3 regions of the Mesorhizobium sp. WSM2561 genome follow, and region 2 is predicted to be linked to each of the others. Evidence: predicted binding sites of a transcription regulator. Region 2 holds the regulator's gene; each other region holds the start of a gene.
What was found. The regulator LexA, encoded in region 2, represses DNA repair genes until DNA is damaged. The targets are predictions, from matches to a motif close to TGTTCNNNNTGTGTTCNG.
Positions count from the first base shown of each region.

Region 1 (6,313 bases), on a different contig from region 2:
TGTACTCGCCGGTCTTAAAACCGTGACGCGCTGCGCTGGACTTCTTCTGCGGGGTGATTGTTGCCATTACGCCATGAACTCCTTGGTGTGGAACCGGCATTCTGCCGGTCGAACTCGCGCGATCGGGTACCGATCGTTAGCCGCACAACTACAAACCCACCGGAAAAGCCGAGGGCGGCAAATCGCATAGTCGCGACTGCCTGCCCCAGATCACTCTGGTCCGGATTGAAAAATTCACCTTTCAGTGATTTGGGGCGTTTGCGCCATAAATCGACGTTGTGTCACCGGCATGTCTGGTTCGTGTAGCACAAAAAGTCGGAAGAATCAAGGTTTTGCTGCACGCGCGAAGGTCAAGCGCGATCTCCGCCTGTCAAGGCAGTTAACGTGCGGTGCCTGTCAGCACGCGTGACGCCGATCAAACCGGCGTCGCCATTACGGTGCCACGCGCCCGTTTTGGACGCGCAAGGACGCTGTGACACTTTGATCTGGCGCATAGTCCTTCCGAAAATCGATTTCGATTTTCGCGGTCGAGCGCTAGTCACCCTGGCCGGGCTCGGGGGAAAAATATTTTTCGAACTTGCCGGCCTCGCCATCGAAGGACTTGGCGTCGGCCGGAGGCTCCTTCTTGGCGGTGATATTGGGCCATTTATCGGCGTATTCGGTGTTGATCTGCAGCCATTTGTCGAGCCCTGGCTCGGTGTCCGGCTTGATCGCGTCGGCCGGGCATTCCGGTTCACAGACGCCACAGTCGATGCACTCGTCGGGATGAATGACGAGCATGTTCTCGCCCTCATAAAAACAGTCGACCGGACAGACCTCGATGCAGTCCATGTATTTGCATTTTATGCAATTATCGGTCACGACATAGGTCATCGGTCGGCTCCGGGACGTCCCGTTTTTATCAGGGCGACGTGGCGTCCAATCGGACGCATAAGGTACGCTCTAACACTTTGAATCCACGCATCGTGCTCTTGGAAAATCGATATCGATTTGTGGGCCGATGCGGTAGGCTTTCTTGGTGAGGTAACGTCTTTGCCTGCCGCTTGCAAGGGCAGCCATTGCGCGTGATGCCGGTGTTTCCGGAATGGATTTCCTGCCGGGGATGCGACGAAAGCCGGTTATGCGTCAGTCGTCGCCGAACAACCGGTCGGTCTCCCGGCGTTCCTTCTTGGTCGGGCGGCCGCTGCCGGCATCACGCAGCGCGGGGATCGCATCGCGAACGGCCTCGCCCTTTGGTGCCGGCGGCGGCGAGATATCCTCGTAGAGCAAGCGCGCTTCCTCGGCGGGACCGCGCCGGCTGCCGGTGCCGAGCACCTTCCAGACGAAGATGCGCCGCTCGAGAGTGATGGTCAGGACGTCGCCGAGGCGGACCAGATCGGAGGCCTGCGCTGCTTTGTCGCGATTGATGCGAACGCGTCCGGCCACCACCAGCTTCGCCGCCAGCGAGCGCGATTTCACCGCACGCGAAAAGAACAGCCATTTGTCGATGCGCTGGCGGGCATCAGTGACCATCGGAGCGAACGAACTTACTTCTTCAGCTGGTCGCGCAACGCGGCGAGCTTGGCGAAGGGGGAATCCGGGTCGAAGCGCACCGGACGCTCCTCGCGAGGCTTCGGCTGGAACGCGGACTTTCCACCAGGCGCGCCGCCCTTGCCGTCCGGCCTGCCGCCTTTCCAGTCGGGCCGGCTTTCGCGACGATCGGGGCGCTCGCCCTGCGGCTTGCCGTCGCGCCGTTCGCCTGGCTCGCCCTGGGGCTTGGGCTTGAACTTGCTGCGGTCGAAGCGCGGCTTGCCGGCGCCGTCGCCGTCGCGGCGTCCTTCACGGGCGGGCCGGCCGCCCGGTGCGCCGGCCTGCTGCCCGGCCTCTGCCGGCGCGTTGCTGCGGCCATCGCGCGCGGCTTGTGGGCTGCGCGGGCGATTGTCCCTGTCACGGGGCCGGTTGTCGTGGTGGCGGTGGCGTGGGCGCTGGTCGAAGCGGCCCTGCCGCCACAACAGGATGGGTTTTGGTTCCTCTGCCTCTTTCTCGGCCTCTGGAGCAGCCTCGCCGGTGGCGGCTTCCGCCGCCGCGGCAGGTTCGGCCGAGACTGCTGCCGTTGCGGGCGAGGCTTCGGAAGCCGGCTCCGCCGGTGCGACCTCAAGCACGGCGGTTTCGGGTGCTGCCTCTCGAGCTGCGGCTTCAGCTGCAGGCAGTCCCTCTACCGTGACCTCAGGCGGACTTTGCAGCTGAGCTTCTGCGACAGGTTCCGCTTCGGCAGCGGGTTCCGCGAGAGCCTCCGCCGTGGCTTCTGCCACTGCATCCGGCTCTGCACTGTCGGCCGGCGCCTCGGCGGCTGCGTCGGCAATCGCGGTTTCCGCTGCCTTGGCCTGCTCGGCTTGTGCCTCCGCCGCCTGCTTGGCCGCGGCGGCTTCGCGCGCGGCATTGTCCTGTGCCTCGAGCCGTGCCTTCACCTCGACAGCCGGCTTCGGCTCGGCCCGGTAGCCGAGGCCTTTCAGAATCTCTTCCATGTCGTCGGCCGTGGCGCCGAGAATCGACATCATCGGCGGCGTCACCATGAAGGACTGACCGTCATAGGCGCCGTCGGGGCGCTGGCCAAGGCCCGGCTTCCAGTTGGTTGCGGGCCGGATCAGGTCGGCCAGCCGTTCGAGGATGTCGACGCGCACCGCACGACGGCCGAGATTGCGGTAGCCGGCCAGCTTGTAGAAGGTCTTGTCGAAGGTGGGATCGATGACCACCGAGGTGCGGCCGGAGGCCAGCGCGTGAACCACGTCGCCAAAGCCAGGCTTGTCCTTGCCGTCGTTCTGCAGCGCCCACAACAGCGTCACCAGTCCGGCCGGGGCCGGCTTGATCAGCGCGGGCACGAAGACATGGTAGGCGCCGAAGCGCACGCCGAGCCGGCGCAGGGCGGCGCGGCCTTCCTGGTCGAGCGACTTCATCTCCTCGGCGATGTCGCGGCGGTTGATGAGGCCGAAATTCTCGACGAGCTGGAAGGCGATGCCGCGGCCGATGCCGGTGATCTGCTCGGCGTTCTTGAGGTCGACCAGCGGCTTCAGCAGCGACTCGATCTGGAAATTGACGAAGCGCTCGGCGCGCGCCGCGACCTTGTCGCGGGCGGGACCGGTGAGCTGCTCGTCGGCCAGCAGCACCAGGCGTGGCTTCAACGGCTCGTCGCCTGCGATCAGCGTGCCGATCGGCGCGCCGATCCAGCGCAGCGTGCCGTCGGAGCCGAGCGCGATGTCGCCATTGGCCGAGGCGCCGAAGCGTTCGGCCCGCGCCTCGAATTCGGCTGCAAGCGCCTTCTGGGCCGCTGTGCGCACCGCCTTGGCGTCCTCGCCGCCGGCGCTCTGGTCGGCGGTGAAGCGGAACCCCTGCAACTCGCCGACATGGTGGCCTTCGACGAGGACGGTTCCGGTTGGGCTGATTTCGGCTTCAGGCATGGTATTTTCTCTAAGGCGCCGCATGAGGACGGAAGTCCTGCGGTCTACGAAGCGTTTCGTCAACCGCTCATGCAGCGCATCCGACAATCTGTCTTCGATTTCGCGCGTCTTTTCCTGCCAGTGTGCCTGATCGGCCAGCCAGCCGGGCCGGTTGGAAACGAAAGTCCAAGTGCGGATCTGGGCGATCCGGTGCGACAGCGTGTCGATGTCGCCCTCGGTGGTGTCGGCGCGGCGCACCTGCTCGGCCATGTAATTCTCGTCGACATGGCCATGCCTGGCAAGGTCCATGTAGATCGAGGCGATCAGGTCGGCATGCTGAGCCGGGGCGATCTTCCTGTAATCGGGAAGGGCGCAGGCCTCCCACAACAGCGCCACGCGCCTGGCGTCGGTGGCAAGCGCCCGGATGTCCTCGTCGCGGGACAGATGTTCGAGCGCCTGCGCATCGACCGCCGGCAGCGCGCGCGTCAGGCCTTCAACCGGCGCGTTGGTCTCGATCGAGCGCTTCAGAGCGTCGAGGTTGGCGAAATCGAAACGCGCGGTGCGCCATTGCAGCACCTTCACGGGGTCGAAATCATGCGCTTCGATCTTCTTGACCAGTTCCTCGTCCAGTGGATCGACCTGGCCGGTGACGCCAAAAGTTCCGTCGCGCAAGTGCCGGCCGGCGCGGCCGGCGATCTGGCCGAGCTCGGCCGCCGTCAGGTTGCGATACTGGTAGCCGTCGAACTTGCGGTTCTGGGCGAAGGCGACATGATCGAGATCGAGGTTGAGGCCCATGCCGATCGCATCGGTGGCAATCAGATAATCGACATCACCCGACTGGAACAGCTCCACCTGCGCGTTGCGGGTGCGCGGCGATAGCGCGCCAAGCACGACTGCCGCACCGCCCTGCTGGCGGCGGATCAGTTCGGCGATGGCATAGACCTCGTCGGCGGAGAAGGCGACGATCGCCGTACGTCGCGGCAGGCGGGTCAGCTTCTTCGAGCCGGCATAGGCGAGATGCGACAGCCGCGGCCGCGTCACCACCGACACCCCCTTCAGCAGACGCTGGAGGATGCCGTGCATGGTCGCTGCGCCGAGCAGCAGCGTCTCCTGGCGGCCGCGCAGATGCAGGATGCGGTCGGTGAAGATGTGGCCGCGCTCGAGATCGCCGGCCAGCTGGACCTCGTCGACGGCGACGAAGGCGGCGTCGGTCTCGCGCGGCATGGCTTCCACGGTGCAGACCGAATATCTGGCGCCGTCGGGCTGGATCTTCTCCTCACCGGTGATGAGCGCCACCTTGTGAGCGCCGACCTTCTCGCAGACGCGTGAATAGACCTCGCGGGCGAGCAGCCTGAGCGGCAGGCCGATAATGCCGCTTTCATGCGCCACCATGCGCTCGATGGCGAGATGGGTCTTGCCGGTGTTGGTCGGCCCGAGCACAGCGGTCACGTCGCGGCCTGACAGGATCAGTGGCTCAGTGTGTTTCGGCTGGATGTTCATCGACCTGGAAATTAAGGCTCTCTGCCTCGCGTTGTCGGGAGCGCGCCCCGTGGTGGCGCGGGTGACAGCCGACACATAGGGATTTCGGGCGCGAAGCGAAAGCAGAATATTCCGATGGCACCTCGAAGCCTTCCGTCGGCGTCGACAATCCGTTTCGCCGTTTCGATTTAACAGTTGGAACGAGTCTGGAACGAATCGGCTACGAATCGCTGACTCGCGCAGATTCAGGTTTTGTTCACGGCTACATCTGGATTTTTCGCCGACGAGTCTCACCACATGCTGAATCGCCGAACTGGCCCGTTTCATGCAGGGCTGACGTCGCCGTTAACCTTTGCGGCTGAACGATCGACGCAGGTCGGCGGGCGTCATCCAACATTCTGAAATTATTAATTCTTTCCTAACGCGCCTTAACGATTTGGGGATGTTTTCAGCCTTTGTCGTTAACGGTGCGCTCAAAGCCGGAACGAAACGGCTACGAATCGGCGCTGGCGCATGTTTCCCGGTTTGTTCACCCCAATATGTTGTGTCGTGAACAGGTTTTCCACCGAGTATCCACACGCCGTGAACAGGGTTTTGCACAGGCTGCACGGCCGCCGCTAATTTTTGCGTGCCGCTTCGGCACAAATCGGCGTCACGTCCATCGGTCGGCGCAGTCGCTGCACGAGGACCAGACTGCCAGCCCGGCTTATTCAAGGCGCATCTTCTCCCACGGCATAGCGCTGCAAAGTAGGGCCGACGTCCTGGATAATTTCGTCGTGCGACAGGGCGACGACGGGCGGAAGCCGCAGCAGGTATCGGCACATCGCCAGACCCAGCAACTGGCTCGAAACGAGCCCGGCCCGTCGACCCGCATCGGCGGGGTCAGCGACCGCCGCAATCACCGGCCTCACCTGGTTGCCAAATACGTCGCGCAATTTTTCCGCGGCGAATTCGTTCGACGTCGCCGAACGCAGCAGAATTGCCATGCCAGGGCCGCTGGCCGGGCCCTCCCAGACTTCAAGAAAACGCCTGATCAGCGTTTCGCCGATGGCGTTTCGGTCGATCACCCGCAGTGCCGGCAATTGCAGGTCGACGACCGCCGCCCTGGCGAACAGCTCGTCCTTGCTGCGGAAATAGCGGATCACCATGGCCGGATCGATCGAGGCATGCGCCGCGACGTCACGGATCGAGGCGCCCTCATAGCCGTGCTCGGCGAACAGGAGCTTCGCGGCCTCCAGGATTTTGGCGCGCGTGCGGTCCGACTTGCCGGGTTTTTTCGGCTGATTCTCGGTCATGAAATGCTTATGCCAACAGCCGTTGACAAATGCAATGGCTTCGACTATAAAGTCAACGATCGTTGATAAATGGAGAGAGAAATGTTGCCCGAAACCACCGAAGTCCTGATCGTTGGCGCCGGTCCG
Region 1 is NZ_AZUX01000013.1:147,217-153,529, forward strand. It holds gene M727_RS0112260 (CarD family transcriptional regulator) at 1-67, opposite strand, end outside; gene fdxA (ferredoxin FdxA) at 535-873, opposite strand; gene M727_RS0112270 (RNA-binding S4 domain-containing protein) at 1,126-1,512, opposite strand; gene M727_RS0112275 (helicase-related protein) at 1,527-4,913, opposite strand; gene M727_RS0112280 (TetR family transcriptional regulator) at 5,603-6,313, opposite strand, start outside.
Region 1: a site for LexA is predicted at 5,089-5,106, ahead of M727_RS0112275 (helicase-related protein). Genes of this name have one in related genera too.

Region 2 (6,313 bases):
GTAGTCGAAATCGTCCTTCTGCGCCTTGGTCGGCAGTTCGCCGTAGAGCAGGAGATAACAGACTTCGAGGAAGTCGCCGTGCTCGGCCAACTGGTCGATCGGATAACCGCGATGCAAAAGGATGCCGGCATCGCCATCGATGAAGGTGATTTCCGACTCGCAACTTGCCGTCGAGGTGAAGCCGGGATCGTAGGTGAAGGCCCCGGTGGTGCTGTAAAGCGCGCCGATATCGATGACGTCAGGTCCGACCGAGCCGCTTCGCACCTTGAGTTCGTGAGTTTTGCCGCCGAATTCAAGTTTCGCGGTCGACGCGTGGGTTTTGCCGCCAAATTCCATTTTTGTCGCAGCTTCGGACATTGCAAACTCCTTTTTGTTTTCTCATGTCGGCAAAGGCAAAATTTCTGCAACGCAACACGTCGAAAGTATCGGAGTTCGCGCGTTTGCGTCCGCAATTGGATTTGCGTGCCAAATTGGGCCAAGACCTAATGTTGCACTGCGAAACCCACCTTTCAATGCCAATCTTCTTGGGCCAGTTTTGCTAATCGATTTGATCCGCGACGCGCGCCAGGCTTTCCTCGCGGCCAAGCACGGCAAGCACGTCGAACACGCCGGGCGAGGTGCTTTTGCCGGTGAGCGCCGCGCGCAGAGGTTGGGCCACAGCGCCAAGCTTATGGCCGCCGGCGAGCGCATATTGGCGGATCGCCGCTTCGGCCGCTGCGGCCGTCCAATCCCCTGAAATCGCCTTCAGCGCCGCATGGGCGCCCCGCAGGATCTCGCGCGCCTCACCGCCGAGCAGCGCCGCCGCCTTCTCGTCGATCGGCAGCGGCCGCTCGGCAAACAGGAAGGCGGCACCGTCAACCAGCTCGACCAGTGTCTTGGCGCGCTCCTTCAAGCCGGGCAGGGCGGCCAGCAACTGCGCCTTGCGGGTGTCGTCGAGGCGCGCTGCGATCGCCGGGCCGCCTTCGAGATAGGGCAAGGTGTTGATGAAGATATCGAGCAATTCGGCGTCGTTCATGCGCCGCATATGCACGCCGTTCAGTGCCTCGAGCTTGGCGAAATCGAAGCGGGCGGCCCCCTTGTTGACATCGCCGATGTCGAACCACGCAATCATGTCGGTGATCGACATGACCTCGTCGTCGCCGTGGCTCCAGCCGAGCCGCGCCAGGTAGTTGAGCAGTGCCTCGGGCAGATAGCCCATGGCGCGATAGGCTTCGACGCCGAGGGCGCCGTGCCGCTTCGACAGCTTGGCGCCGTCGGCGCCATGGATCAGCGGGATATGCGCCATTGACGGCACCTCCCAGCCCAAGGCTCGATAGATCACCATTTGGCGGGCGGCATTGGTCAGATGGTCGTCGCCGCGGATGATGTGGGTGATGCCCATGTCGTGGTCGTCGACGACGACGGCATGCATATAGGTCGGGTTGCCGTCCGAGCGCAGGATGATGAAATCGTCGAGGTCCTTGTTGGGGAAGCGGACTTCGCCCTGCACGCGGTCATGCACCACCGTCTCGCCTTCGGCCGGCGCCTTGATGCGGATCGCGCCTCTGGCGCCAACCGGTGCCTCTGACGGGTCGCGGTCGCGCCAGCGGCCGTCATAGCGGGGAGGCAAGCCCTTGGCCCGCGCACTCTCGCGCATCGCCTCCAGCTCGGCCGGCGTCGCATAGCAGTGATAGGCTTTGCCGAGGCGCACCAGCTCCTCGGCGACCGCGCGGTGGCGCGGCGCGCGCTCGAACTGCGATACCGGCTCGCCGTCCCAGGTGAGGCCGAGCCAGGAGAGCCCATCGAGGATGGCAGCGGTTGCCGCATCGGTCGAACGCTCGCGATCGGTGTCCTCGATGCGCAGCAGCATCCTGCCGCCAGTGTGTTTCGCGTACAGCCAATTGAACAGCGCCGTGCGTGCCCCGCCAATATGCAGGAATCCGGTGGGCGAAGGGGCAAAACGGGTGACGACCTTGTCGGACATGAAACTCTCGGGGCAAGCGCAGGAAACGGATGTGGCTGCGCGGACTTTCGCGCGTTGCGCGTTCATGTAGCATAGGAGGTCAAGGGCGCAAGGGGCGAACCCTATGGCTGGACCAGGCCGCGGCGTGGACGAGAGCGAGGGCGCGAACGCAAGCGTCAGCGAACGATCGCTGTTCGCCGACGTTCCCCACGAGCCGCTACCCGTTTCGCTGCCGGCGTCGCCGCCGGGCATCCAGCCTCTTTGGCCGGACCGCTCCGCGCCGATACCGGCTCCAGCACCCGGCCCTGTCATTCGTTTTCGCCGACTGCTCAGCCATCTTTCACCATCCGGTGTCCGCAACAGCGTGGCCTCCGCAGCCGGCCTGGAACTCGACCGCGGCGTCGCCTTCCTGCTGGTGCCGGTTTTTCTGGCATGCGGGGTGATCGTCTATTTTTCGCTTGCCGTCGAACCGGACTTTGCCCAGCCGATTGCCGTCGTGGTCCTCACGGCATTGTGTGCGGCCGTCACGCGCTCACGCCGCAAAACGCACCTGTGCTTCATGGCAGCGTTGCTGTGCGCGTTTGGTGTGCTCGCCGCCAAGGTTGAAACTTGGCGCGCCGGAACGAAGATGCTCGGTTCGGAAATCCAGACCCGGCTGACCGGCCGTGTCGTCAGGCTCGACCAGATGGCGAACGGCCGGATCAGGCTGACCATCGACGTGATGTCGACCGCCCGGCCGACACTGCGTTATGCACCCGAACGTGTCAGGGTGTCGGCACGCAAGATTCCCGCTGAGATGACCGCAGGCTCGGTGGCAACCGGCTATGTGAGGCTTCTGCCTCCGACTGGCCCGGTCAGACCGGACAGCTTTGACTTTTCCTTTGACAGCTATTTCGCCGGTATCGGTGCCAGTGGCTTTTTCCTCGGCAGTCCAAAGATCGTCGTCTCCGAAGATGCACCGTTAACCGCACGCCTTTCTTCGTCGATCGAGAAGGCGCGCGAAACCATCGCCGACCATATCAGGGACAGCATCGGTGGTGCCGAGGGGGAGATTGCCGCTGCGCTGATCGTCGGCGTGCGTGCCGGCATCCCCGAAGAGATAAACGAATCGATGCGGCGCACCGGCATCTACCACATCATCTCCATTTCCGGCCTGCACATGGCGCTTGTCGCCGGCACCGTCATGGGATTGCTGCGCAGCGCCTTTGCGCTATTTCCCGACTTTTCGTCGCGCCGGCCGGTCAAGAAATATGCGGCTGCTGCCGCACTCGTCTCCATCGCTGCCTATCTGATTTTCTCCGGTATCGTGGTCGCGGCTGAACGCAGCTTCATCATGCTGGCGGTAATGCTTGTCGCCGTGCTGTTCGACCGGGCGGCACTCACCATGCGCAACCTGGCGATTTCGGCCATCGCCGTCATCGTCGTGTCGCCGCACGAGGTGGTCGGCGCAAGCTTCCAGATGTCCTTCGCTGCGACTGCGGCTCTCGTGGGCGCCTATGCCGGTTGGTCCGCCTTTCGTGCCGACAAGGCCAAGGCGCCGCGACAGCGACGGTCACCGGCCGCTTTCGTCACGCGCAAGCTCGTCGCTGGGGCAGGCACCATCGCAATGACCTCCATCATTGCCGGCAGCGCCACCGCGCTCTTCGCCATCTGGCACTTCCAGCGCGTCTCGCCGCTCAGCCTGTTCGCCAATCTGGCCGTCATGCCGATCGTCACGATCGTCATGTTCCTGGCCGTCCTCAGCGCCTTGGCAATGCCTTTCGGCCTCGACGGCCCTTTCCTCTACATGATGGGCAAGGGCCTGACGGCGATGATTGCAATTTCGGGATGGATCTCGGAGCGTTCGCCGGTCGATGCAGTCGGCCTGATTTCGTTGCAATCGGTTCTGCTGGTGACGGTCGCCTTGGTCATCGCCACGATGGCGACGACGTGGCTGCGGCTTGCGGCACTTCCCTTTGCGCTCGCCGGCCTGCTGACGATTTCCGAGACGCGCACCCCCGACGTGCTGATCTCGGAGGATGCGCATCTGGTGGCGCTGCCGATCGGCGGCGGCGAACTTGCCGTCAACCGGGTGCGTTCGAACGAATTCACCACCGACAACTGGAAACATGCGCTGGTTTCAACAACGATCGTCGAGCCGGAGACATTCGAAAAAGGAGATGTGCGGTTCGACATCGCCGATCCGGCCGACCTGCCGCCGGGAGCGCCTTTCACCTGCACTGCCGGCCTGTGCCTGGCCCGGCATCCGTCCGGCGCGCTCATCGCGCTCGCCGACAACCGTAAAACCGCGCGGCCGGCCTGTGCCTTTGCGGATTTGATCGTCATCGACGATGCCACAGCCTATTACAAACCCTGCCGCAACCCGCTGGTTCTCGTCGTCACCAAACGGCAGCTCGCTCGCATGGGCAGTGCCGCCGTCTTCTTCGATCCGCTATCGGCGACGACGCGCGCAGAAATCCGTTTTGCCGTCAGACAGCCATATAGGCCTTGGCATGAGCAGCGGCGGTTTTCGCGCGAGGCGAGGGGCCTGCCGCCGTACCTCAGGGCCGAGAAACCCAAGAAGCCTGCCGTTCAGTAACGCCGGATCAGTCCGACGAGCTTGCCCTGCACCTTGACCCGGTCCGGCCCGAAGATGCGCGTCTCGTAGGCCGGATTGGCGGCTTCCAGTGCGATCGAGGCACCTTTGCGGCGGAATCGTTTCAGCGTCGCTTCCTCCTCGTCGACCAGAGCGACAATGATCTCGCCAGGCTGGGCGGTGTCGGCGTTGCGGATGATGACCGTGTCGCCGTCGAAGATGCCGGCCTCGATCATCGAATCGCCCTTGACCTCCAGCGCGTAGTGCGTGCCGCCGGTGATCATGTCCGGTGGCACCGAGATCGAATGCGTCTGGTGCTGGATGGCGTCGATCGGCACACCGGCAGCGATGCGGCCCATCACCGGTATGGAGACGGTGGCAACGACGTCGTCGTCATTGCCGGCCGCACGCATGCGCGAAGGCGCCGGCTTGATCTGGCGTCCGAGGCCGCCCTGTCCAAGCCCGCCCTGGCCAAGGCTGCCTTGAATGACGCTCGGCGAGAATTTGCGCGCCGCATTGAGGCCCGGCGCGATCGAATCGGGCAGGCGCAGCACCTCCAGCGCGCGGGCGCGGTTGGGCAGGCGGCGAATGAAACCGCGTTCCTCCAGCGCCGTGATCAGCCGGTGGATCCCCGATTTGGAGGCGAGGTCGAGCGCTTCCTTCATCTCGTCGAACGAGGGCGGAATGCCGCTTTCCTTCAGCCGCTCGTGGATGAACATCAGCAGTTCATGTTGTTTGCGTGTCAGCATCGCGACCCCCAACAGAATCAGAAAAACAAACCCAGAACAAACACTATCTGTTCCAGTTGTGTTCCGCAACCATTTAAAGTTTAATGAATGTGTTGACGTTTTGTTCAGCGTAGCATCAGCACGCTGCAGGCGGCGCCCGCTGCGGTTGCGGGAGCGAATGGCTCGCGCACGACCAGTCCGTTGGCGTCGGCCAGCATTCTGAGCATCGAGGAATCCTGGATACTGAACGGCGTTGCCTCAAGCGTGCCGGCTTCTTCCTTCACCACCGCGCGTACATAGTCCTGCCGGAGATCGTTGGCCGGCATGGCGGCGCCGAGCCGCGCCTGACGCATGTCCTGGCGGAAGGCGCGGCCGCCGAGCCGCGCCAGCAGCGGCTTCAGAAAGAGCTGCGTGCAGACCAGGCTGGCCACCGGATTGCCGGGCAGGCCGATGCAGCGGATGGCGCCCAGCCGCCCGAACATCAGTGGCTTGCCGGGCCGCATGGCGATTTTCCAGAAATCGAGCGCCATGCCTTCGCCGGTTAGCACGTCATGGACGAGGTCGTGGTCGCCGACCGAGGCGCCGCCCAGCGTGACGATGACGTCCGCGCCTGCGTCGACCGCTTTTCTCACCAGCGCGGCGATCGCCTCCTTGCGGTCGGGGGCGATGCCGAGATCGAGTGCGCTGGCGCCGACCGAGCGGGCCGCGGCGGCGACGCCATAGGCATTGGAGGAGATGATCTGGTCGGGGCCGAGGTCGCTGCCCGGCGGCAGCAATTCGTCGCCGGTGGCGATGATGGCGACCAGCGGCCGTTTCACCACGCGGACCTGCTGGTGGTTGGCCGACGCCGCCAGCGACAATGCCGCCGGATCAAGCAGGCGGCCTTTCTCCAGCAGCGCGTCGCCCTGCGAGAAATCGAGCCCGAGGCGGCGGATGTTGCGGCCTTCAACCGTCGGCGCGGTCACTTCGACGATGCCGCCGCCGAGGTCGCGGACATTCTCCTGGATGACGATGGTGTCGGCGCCCGCGGGAAGCGGCGCGCCGGTGAAGACGCGCACGGCCTGCGCC
Region 2 is NZ_AZUX01000003.1:200,223-206,535, reverse strand. It holds gene gltA (citrate synthase) at 1-357, opposite strand, end outside; gene gltX (glutamate--tRNA ligase) at 539-1,963, opposite strand; gene M727_RS0105880 (ComEC/Rec2 family competence protein) at 2,067-4,520, shown strand; gene lexA (transcriptional repressor LexA) at 4,514-5,266, opposite strand; gene glp (gephyrin-like molybdotransferase Glp) at 5,371-6,313, opposite strand, start outside.

Region 3 (6,313 bases), on a different contig from region 2:
AGCGAAGGTGAAGGCTGGTTCGGAACCCTCTGCCGGAGCGCGCTGGCATAGCGGCCGGCAAGTGCTGCGCGAACCTCGCCGACGGCGCCGAGCGACAGGCCGACCTCCTCGCGTCCGGCGATGACGACGCCTTTTGGGTCGAGCAGCCGGAAGCCGGCAAGCGTGGTTTTCTGCGTCTCGGCAAGAATGCCCGACAGCCGCGCGCCGATCGCCGTGAAGGCGGGATCGACGCTGGCGGCCGTCGCGGCAGGTCGGGTCGCCAGAACCCTGTCGGAGGCGAGATCGAGACGCGGCTCGATCGGCCGGTAGGGAGAGTCCGGATTGTCGCTGTCGGCAGGCACGGCCGCGCCGAGCTTTTCAGCCGCGATGCGGGCGGCGCGGACCTCTTGCGCATGGATGGCGGCAAGGGCGGCACCTTGCGCGATCAGCTCGGCCTCGGTCTGGCGGATCAGCTGGTTCTCGTAGAGCCTGAAGAAGAACAGGCCGACCAGCGGCAGCGCCATCACCATGATCAGGATGGCGACAACGATGGTGGCGAGGCGCGGGCGCCATTTATGCGCGGTCACGCGCCGCACCGGCCGAGCCGGAAGCCGACGCCATGCACGGTCTCGATCGCATCCGTGCAGCCGGCCGCCGCCAGCTTGGCGCGGATGTTGCGGATATGGCTGTCGACGGTGCGGTCGGCGACATGGATGTTGCCGGCATAGGCATTGGCCATCACCATGTCGCGCCCAAGCACATGCGCCGGGCGCGCCAGAAACCCCTTCAGGATGGCGAATTCGATCGAGGTCAGCACCAGCGGCCTGCCGTCGAAGCTGGCGGCGTGGCTGGCCGGCACCAGAGCCAGACGGCCGTGCAAAAATTGGCTGTCGTCGGCCTGTTCCGCCTTTGCCGGGCGGGCACGCCGCAGGATGACGTTGACGCGGGCGACCAGCTCGCGCGGGCTGAACGGCTTGGTGACATAGTCGTCGCCACCCATTTCGAGCCCGAGGATGCGGTCGATTTCTTCATCACGCGCCGACAGGAACAGCACCGGCACATCCGATGTGTGCCGCAGCCGCCGGCAGACCTCCAGCCCGTCCATCTCCGGCATGCCGATGTCGAGCACGACAAGGTCGGGCGCGCGGCGCTCGATCGCCTGCAAGGCGGCGGCGCCGTCGGCTACCGCAACCGTTTTCATGCCGGCCTTTTCAAGCGCGAAACAGATGATCTCGCGGATGTGCGGATCATCGTCGGCGATCAGGATGTGATGCGGCATCGATCAGCGGCCCGGCACGAAGGGTTCGGAGCCCTGAGGAACCACGAACGGGATAGACGTGTCGAGAGTGCCAAGGAGCCGCCAGTCGCGAAAGCTCCAGGCGCGCCAGTTTTCCTGGGCGCGGTAGCGGGCCTCGTCCTGTCCCAGCAAACGGGCGAGTTCGCGGTAGGGGGAAAAGCTGGCCGCATTGGTCCTGGCCTGCTGCTCGAGGAAGCGATCGAGTGCCGGCCGGGCGCTGGGACCGAGCGAACGCAGGTACCAGAAATCGAGCTCGGTTCCGTGGCCGGTCATTTCGAATGAGTGCTCGACATTGTAGTTGGCGATCAGGGCGGCAAAATTGATGAACGAGCAGGCATAAAGCGTCGCCGATAGCGTCAGAAGATTGGCGGAAAGCAGCCATTCATTGGATTTTCCGAGCGCGATGCGGGCGATGATCAGGGCGAGGCCCGCCGCGACCAATCCCATCCAGACAAAGGCGGCGACGCGCCAGTAGGTCAGCGCATAGATGCCGACATAGAGTTCGAGCCGCAGGATCGACGAGATGACCAGCACGATGTTCTGCGCCACCCAGACATAGACCAGCCGGCGGATGAGCGGATCGCTGGAAGTGGCACTTCCCGGCCTGAGCGCCGCCAGCACGAAACCGGCGGCGAGCAGCGCCGTGACGATCAGCGGATAGGCGCCGCGATGCGCATAGGCGGCGTAGGTCAGCCCGTCGGGCAGGGCGATGCCGCCCCACAGATAGGTGGCGTCGAGCGCGGTCTGCATCGCGAACAGGATGTTGAAGACCACCAGCGCGCGAAGGATGGCGGCCTTGCCGAAGATGATGTCCTCGACCGCGTTGGCGGGTTTTGTCGTCGTCGTCACCCCGCTGACAGGCACAGGTGTCACCCGATGCGCAATGCGGTGCAAGAAGCGCGGCAGGCGCGGGCGCAGAAAAGCCCAGACGCCGGCAAGCACGACCAGCCAGAAGGCCAGCCGCGGCAGCTGGATGAGGTCGAGCAGTGCGTGGAGATCGATCAGCGACAGCCAGTATTCGATAACCGGATTGGCGGCGCCGAACAGCGCCAGAAACACTGCGCCCAGGGTCAGCGGCATGATCCAGACGGCGATCGCCGCGAAGCCGATGCGCCGCCGGCCAAGCCGCCGCGCCGCCTTGCGCCGGCGGACGAAATCGTGGACGAACCGAACCGGCGCTGCGAGCAGGAACAGCGCGACCTGGCCGGCAATGCGGGCAAACCCGCGCCGCAGCCGCCCGACCAGCGAAAGCGCAAAGACGGCCATCGCCACCAGCCCAATCGCGACAGACAGCGCACTGACATTTTCGATAAGCGGCAGCAGCCCGGCAAGCAGGGCAGTGGGTTTGAACCAGGCCCGGCCGGCGCTGCGCGCCGACGGCTGGAGCGCCGCGGCCGCGGCGGCCAGCGTCATGCCGAACAGGAAAAGCGTGATGCCGACCGGCTGCCCATAGAAGAAGAAATCGGCCAGCGCGGCAAGCAGGACGGCAACGCCGAAGCGCGCGCAAGTGCCCGGCGCGGCGGTAGGCAATGATGTCATGATCGGGCTTTCTCAGCGGCTTTGATCCGGCCGGGGGCGGAGATTTGCGGATGAAGGGGAGGAGGGCCGCCGAACGCGGTCGCGGTGGATCGACGAGCCAGCAACCGTCATTGCGGAGGGGCAGGGACCAACGGGGCTTTTCTCGCTCTTGCATGCCGCCTCTATCGCCGGCCGAAATGCAGGCAGCGAGGCCGGTCCGAGGAGATTTTCCGCAATCTCGTGCAGTTTTTGTGCAGGGCAATCGCTTCAGGTTTGAATCCGCCCCGTCACCCCTTCCGGGCGCTTGCGCTGCCCCTCACCTGCCTGCCGGCATCCTCTCCCGTATAGTGACGGGGAGAGGGGTGCTCTCATCGCCGGTTTCGCCAATCACCAGCGTTGCAAGAATGGCGCCGAGCGGCCAGCTCCCTTCTCCCCGTCACTATACGGAGAGTGCCCGGCAGGGCGATGAGGGGCGGCGCCAACTTCGACGATTGGCTTGCATCCAATGCAAGCTATGACTGCCCGAAGCGATTGCCTTGTGTGCTTGCTTCGATCGCCTCCAGGCGGCATAGATCAGGCATGACCGAAACCTGCCGCCCGCGCCGCTCGGTGCTCTACGTCCCGGCCTCGAACGACAAGGCGCTGGCCAAGATCTCGTCGCTGGCCTGCGATGCCGTCATCATCGATCTCGAAGATGCCGTCGCCCCGGCCGACAAGGTTTTTGCGCGCGAAAAACTGGCTGATATTTTCGCTCACCGCGCAAACCTGCGCTGCGAGATGGTCGTGCGCATCAACCCGCTCTCCAGCGAATGGGGCGCCAAGGACTTGCTGGCGGCGGCAAGCTGCGAGCCCGACGCCATCCTGCTGCCCAAGGTCGACACGCCGCGCGACGTCCTGGAAGCCGGCGACGTCCTCGACGACAATTTTTCACCCGACGCGGTGAAGCTGTGGGCGATGATCGAAACGCCCAAGGCGCTGCTCAACATCGGCCCGATTGCCGAGCTTGGCCGCGACCCGGCCTCGCGGCTGGTCTGTTTCGTTGCCGGAACGAACGACCTGGTCAAGGACACCGGCATTCTCGCCACGCCCGACCGGCGCTATCTCGCACCATGGCTGATGCAGATGGTGCTCGCCGCGCGCGCCGGCGGCCTCGACCTGCTCGACGGTGTCTTCAACGATTTTCGCGATCTGAAGGGACTTGCCCATGAATGCACGGAAGCAGCCGCCATGGGGTTTGACGGCAAGTCGCTGATCCACCCGGCCCAGATCGATTCCGCAAACCGCGCCTTTGCGCCATCTGCCGAAGCGGTGGCCGAGGCGCGTGCGGTCAAGGAGGCCTTCGCGCTTGCCGAAAATGCCCGCAGGCAAGTCATCGCGCTGAACGGAAAAATGCTCGAACGGCTGCATCTGGCGCAGGCCGAGAAACTGCTGGCGAAGGCGGCCGCCAGCGCCAGCGGGACATGATTGCAACGCACCACAGGAATGAAAAATGAAACTCTACCGCTTTCTGTCCGGGCCGGACGATTCCAGCTTCTGCCACAAGGTGACGGCGGCGCTGAACAAGGGCTGGCACCTGTTCGGCTCGCCGACCTATTCCTACGACCAGCAGACCAAGACCATGCGCTGCGGCCAGGCCGTGGTGAAGGATGTCGAGGGCCAGGAATACGGCCCTGGCACCAAGCTCAGCGATTGGTAGGGCGCTGACACGCTTGTCCCTCGTCATCCTAGGGCGTAGCAGTCGCGAAGCGACGTCGCGGAGACCCTAGGATCCATGCCGTTATTTTTGCCGAAGAGCACGGCGGATCAGGATTAATGCGACAAGAAGGATTCATCGGGATGGCCGCCCGATTGCCTGTTAACGCGGAACCGGATGATGAGTTGTTCAGTTCTGCACCGCCGGAGCACTGCACCACCGTAACGGCATGGATCCCAGGGTCTCCGCGACGTCGCTTCGCGACTGCTCCGCCTAGGATGACGAAGCGTGAGGCCCTTACTCCGCCGCCTCTTCGATCCGGCCGGCATCACCTGAATATCAGCACAGCCTATTCGGCTGCCTCTTCGATCCGCTCCATATCATCGTCCGACAGGCCGAAATGATGGCCGATCTCGTGGATCAGCACATGGGTGACGATATCGCCCAGCGTCTCTTCGTTCTCGGCCCAGTAGTCGAGGATGGCGCGGCGGTAGAGCGTGACGCGGTTCGGCCCCTCGCCGGTCTGCGGATTCCAGCGCTCGGCGATGCCGCGCCCCTCGAACAGGCCGAGCAGGTCGAAAGGCGTTTCCAGCGACAGGTCGTCCATGATCTCGTCGGTCGGGAATTCGGCGATCTGGATGACGATCTCGCCGGTCAGCTTGCGAAACTCCTCCGGCAGATGGGCGTAAGCTTCTAGCGCCAGGAACTCCATTTCCTCCATCGACGGCGAAAGCTCGTCGTGCCAGGTACGGGTCTTGTAGATGCGGGCCATGCTTTGTCCTTCTGATCCCGGCATATAGGCTTTCGCGCCGGACTCGGCAATTGGCCGGGTTGCCACCTTTCGCTGACAGGAATAAATTCCCCATGACTCCGCTTGACTCTTCGGCCGCCCTCTGGAATCTATTGGAACATAACAGGAACAATTGTGAGTGGAAGCTGACCGTCATGGCGACAAGCGCCGTGGCGCGGGAGACTGTTTTTGCCCTGCGCCGCCAGATCGCGAAGATCGAGGGAACGCTGCCCGAGCGCCTGCAGGCGCCGGCTGGCGCTCCCGTTGATGCGCCCCGGAATCCAACAGCTGATGTCACGCCCGGGGATCCAACAGCTGATGTCACGCCCAAAAATATCACGCTAAAAAATCTGACAATCGTCCGCCGCGGCCTCGCCGTGGCGCCGCCCGATGCGTTTCTGCGCACCGGCGCCGAAGGTCTCGACACCGCGCTCGGCGGCGGCCTGCCGAAGGCGGCGCTGAGCGAGATCCATGGCGCCGCGACCCGCGATGCCGGAGCCGTCGCCGGCTTCGCCCTGTCGCTCGTCAGCCTGATCCTCAAACAGGAGCCGCGACTGCCGGTCCTGTGGATCGGCACCGCGGAAATCTTCCGCGAGGCCGGCTTCCCCTATGCCAGGGGGCTTCATCGCCTTTTCGGCATCGAGCCGGAGCAATTGCTGTTTTCCGAGGCGCCAAGGCTCGTCGACGCGCTGTGGACCGCCGAGGAGGCCGCCCGGATGACGGCGCTCGCCGCCGTCATTCTCGAAATCCGCGGCAGTCCGCAGCGGCTGGACCTCACCGCGACGCGGCGGCTGCACGCCCGGGCACAGAGCGCCGGCCGGCCGGTGTTTCTGCTGCGCCAGGCCGGCGAACCCGAGCCGACGGCGGCACCCGTCCGCTTTGTCCTGTCGGCGGCGCCGTCGGCACCGCGCCAGACGATCGCCGGGCCGCTCGCCGGCTCGATCGGCCGCCCCGCCTTCACCGTCAGCATCGGCAAGAGCCGTACCGCCTTGCCAGGACAATTCACACTGGAGTGGAACCCCGATGAACGCAGTTT
Region 3 is NZ_AZUX01000018.1:66,347-72,659, reverse strand. It holds gene M727_RS0116930 (ATP-binding protein) at 1-503, opposite strand, end outside; gene M727_RS0116925 (response regulator transcription factor) at 563-1,258, opposite strand; gene M727_RS0116920 (DUF4173 domain-containing protein) at 1,262-2,815, opposite strand; gene M727_RS0116915 (CoA ester lyase) at 3,374-4,258, shown strand; gene M727_RS0116910 (DUF1737 domain-containing protein) at 4,284-4,490, shown strand; gene M727_RS0116905 (metallopeptidase family protein) at 4,837-5,259, opposite strand; gene M727_RS43070 (hypothetical protein) at 5,433-6,313, shown strand, end outside.
Region 3: a site for LexA is predicted at 5,392-5,409, ahead of M727_RS0116905 (metallopeptidase family protein). Genes of this name have one in related genera too.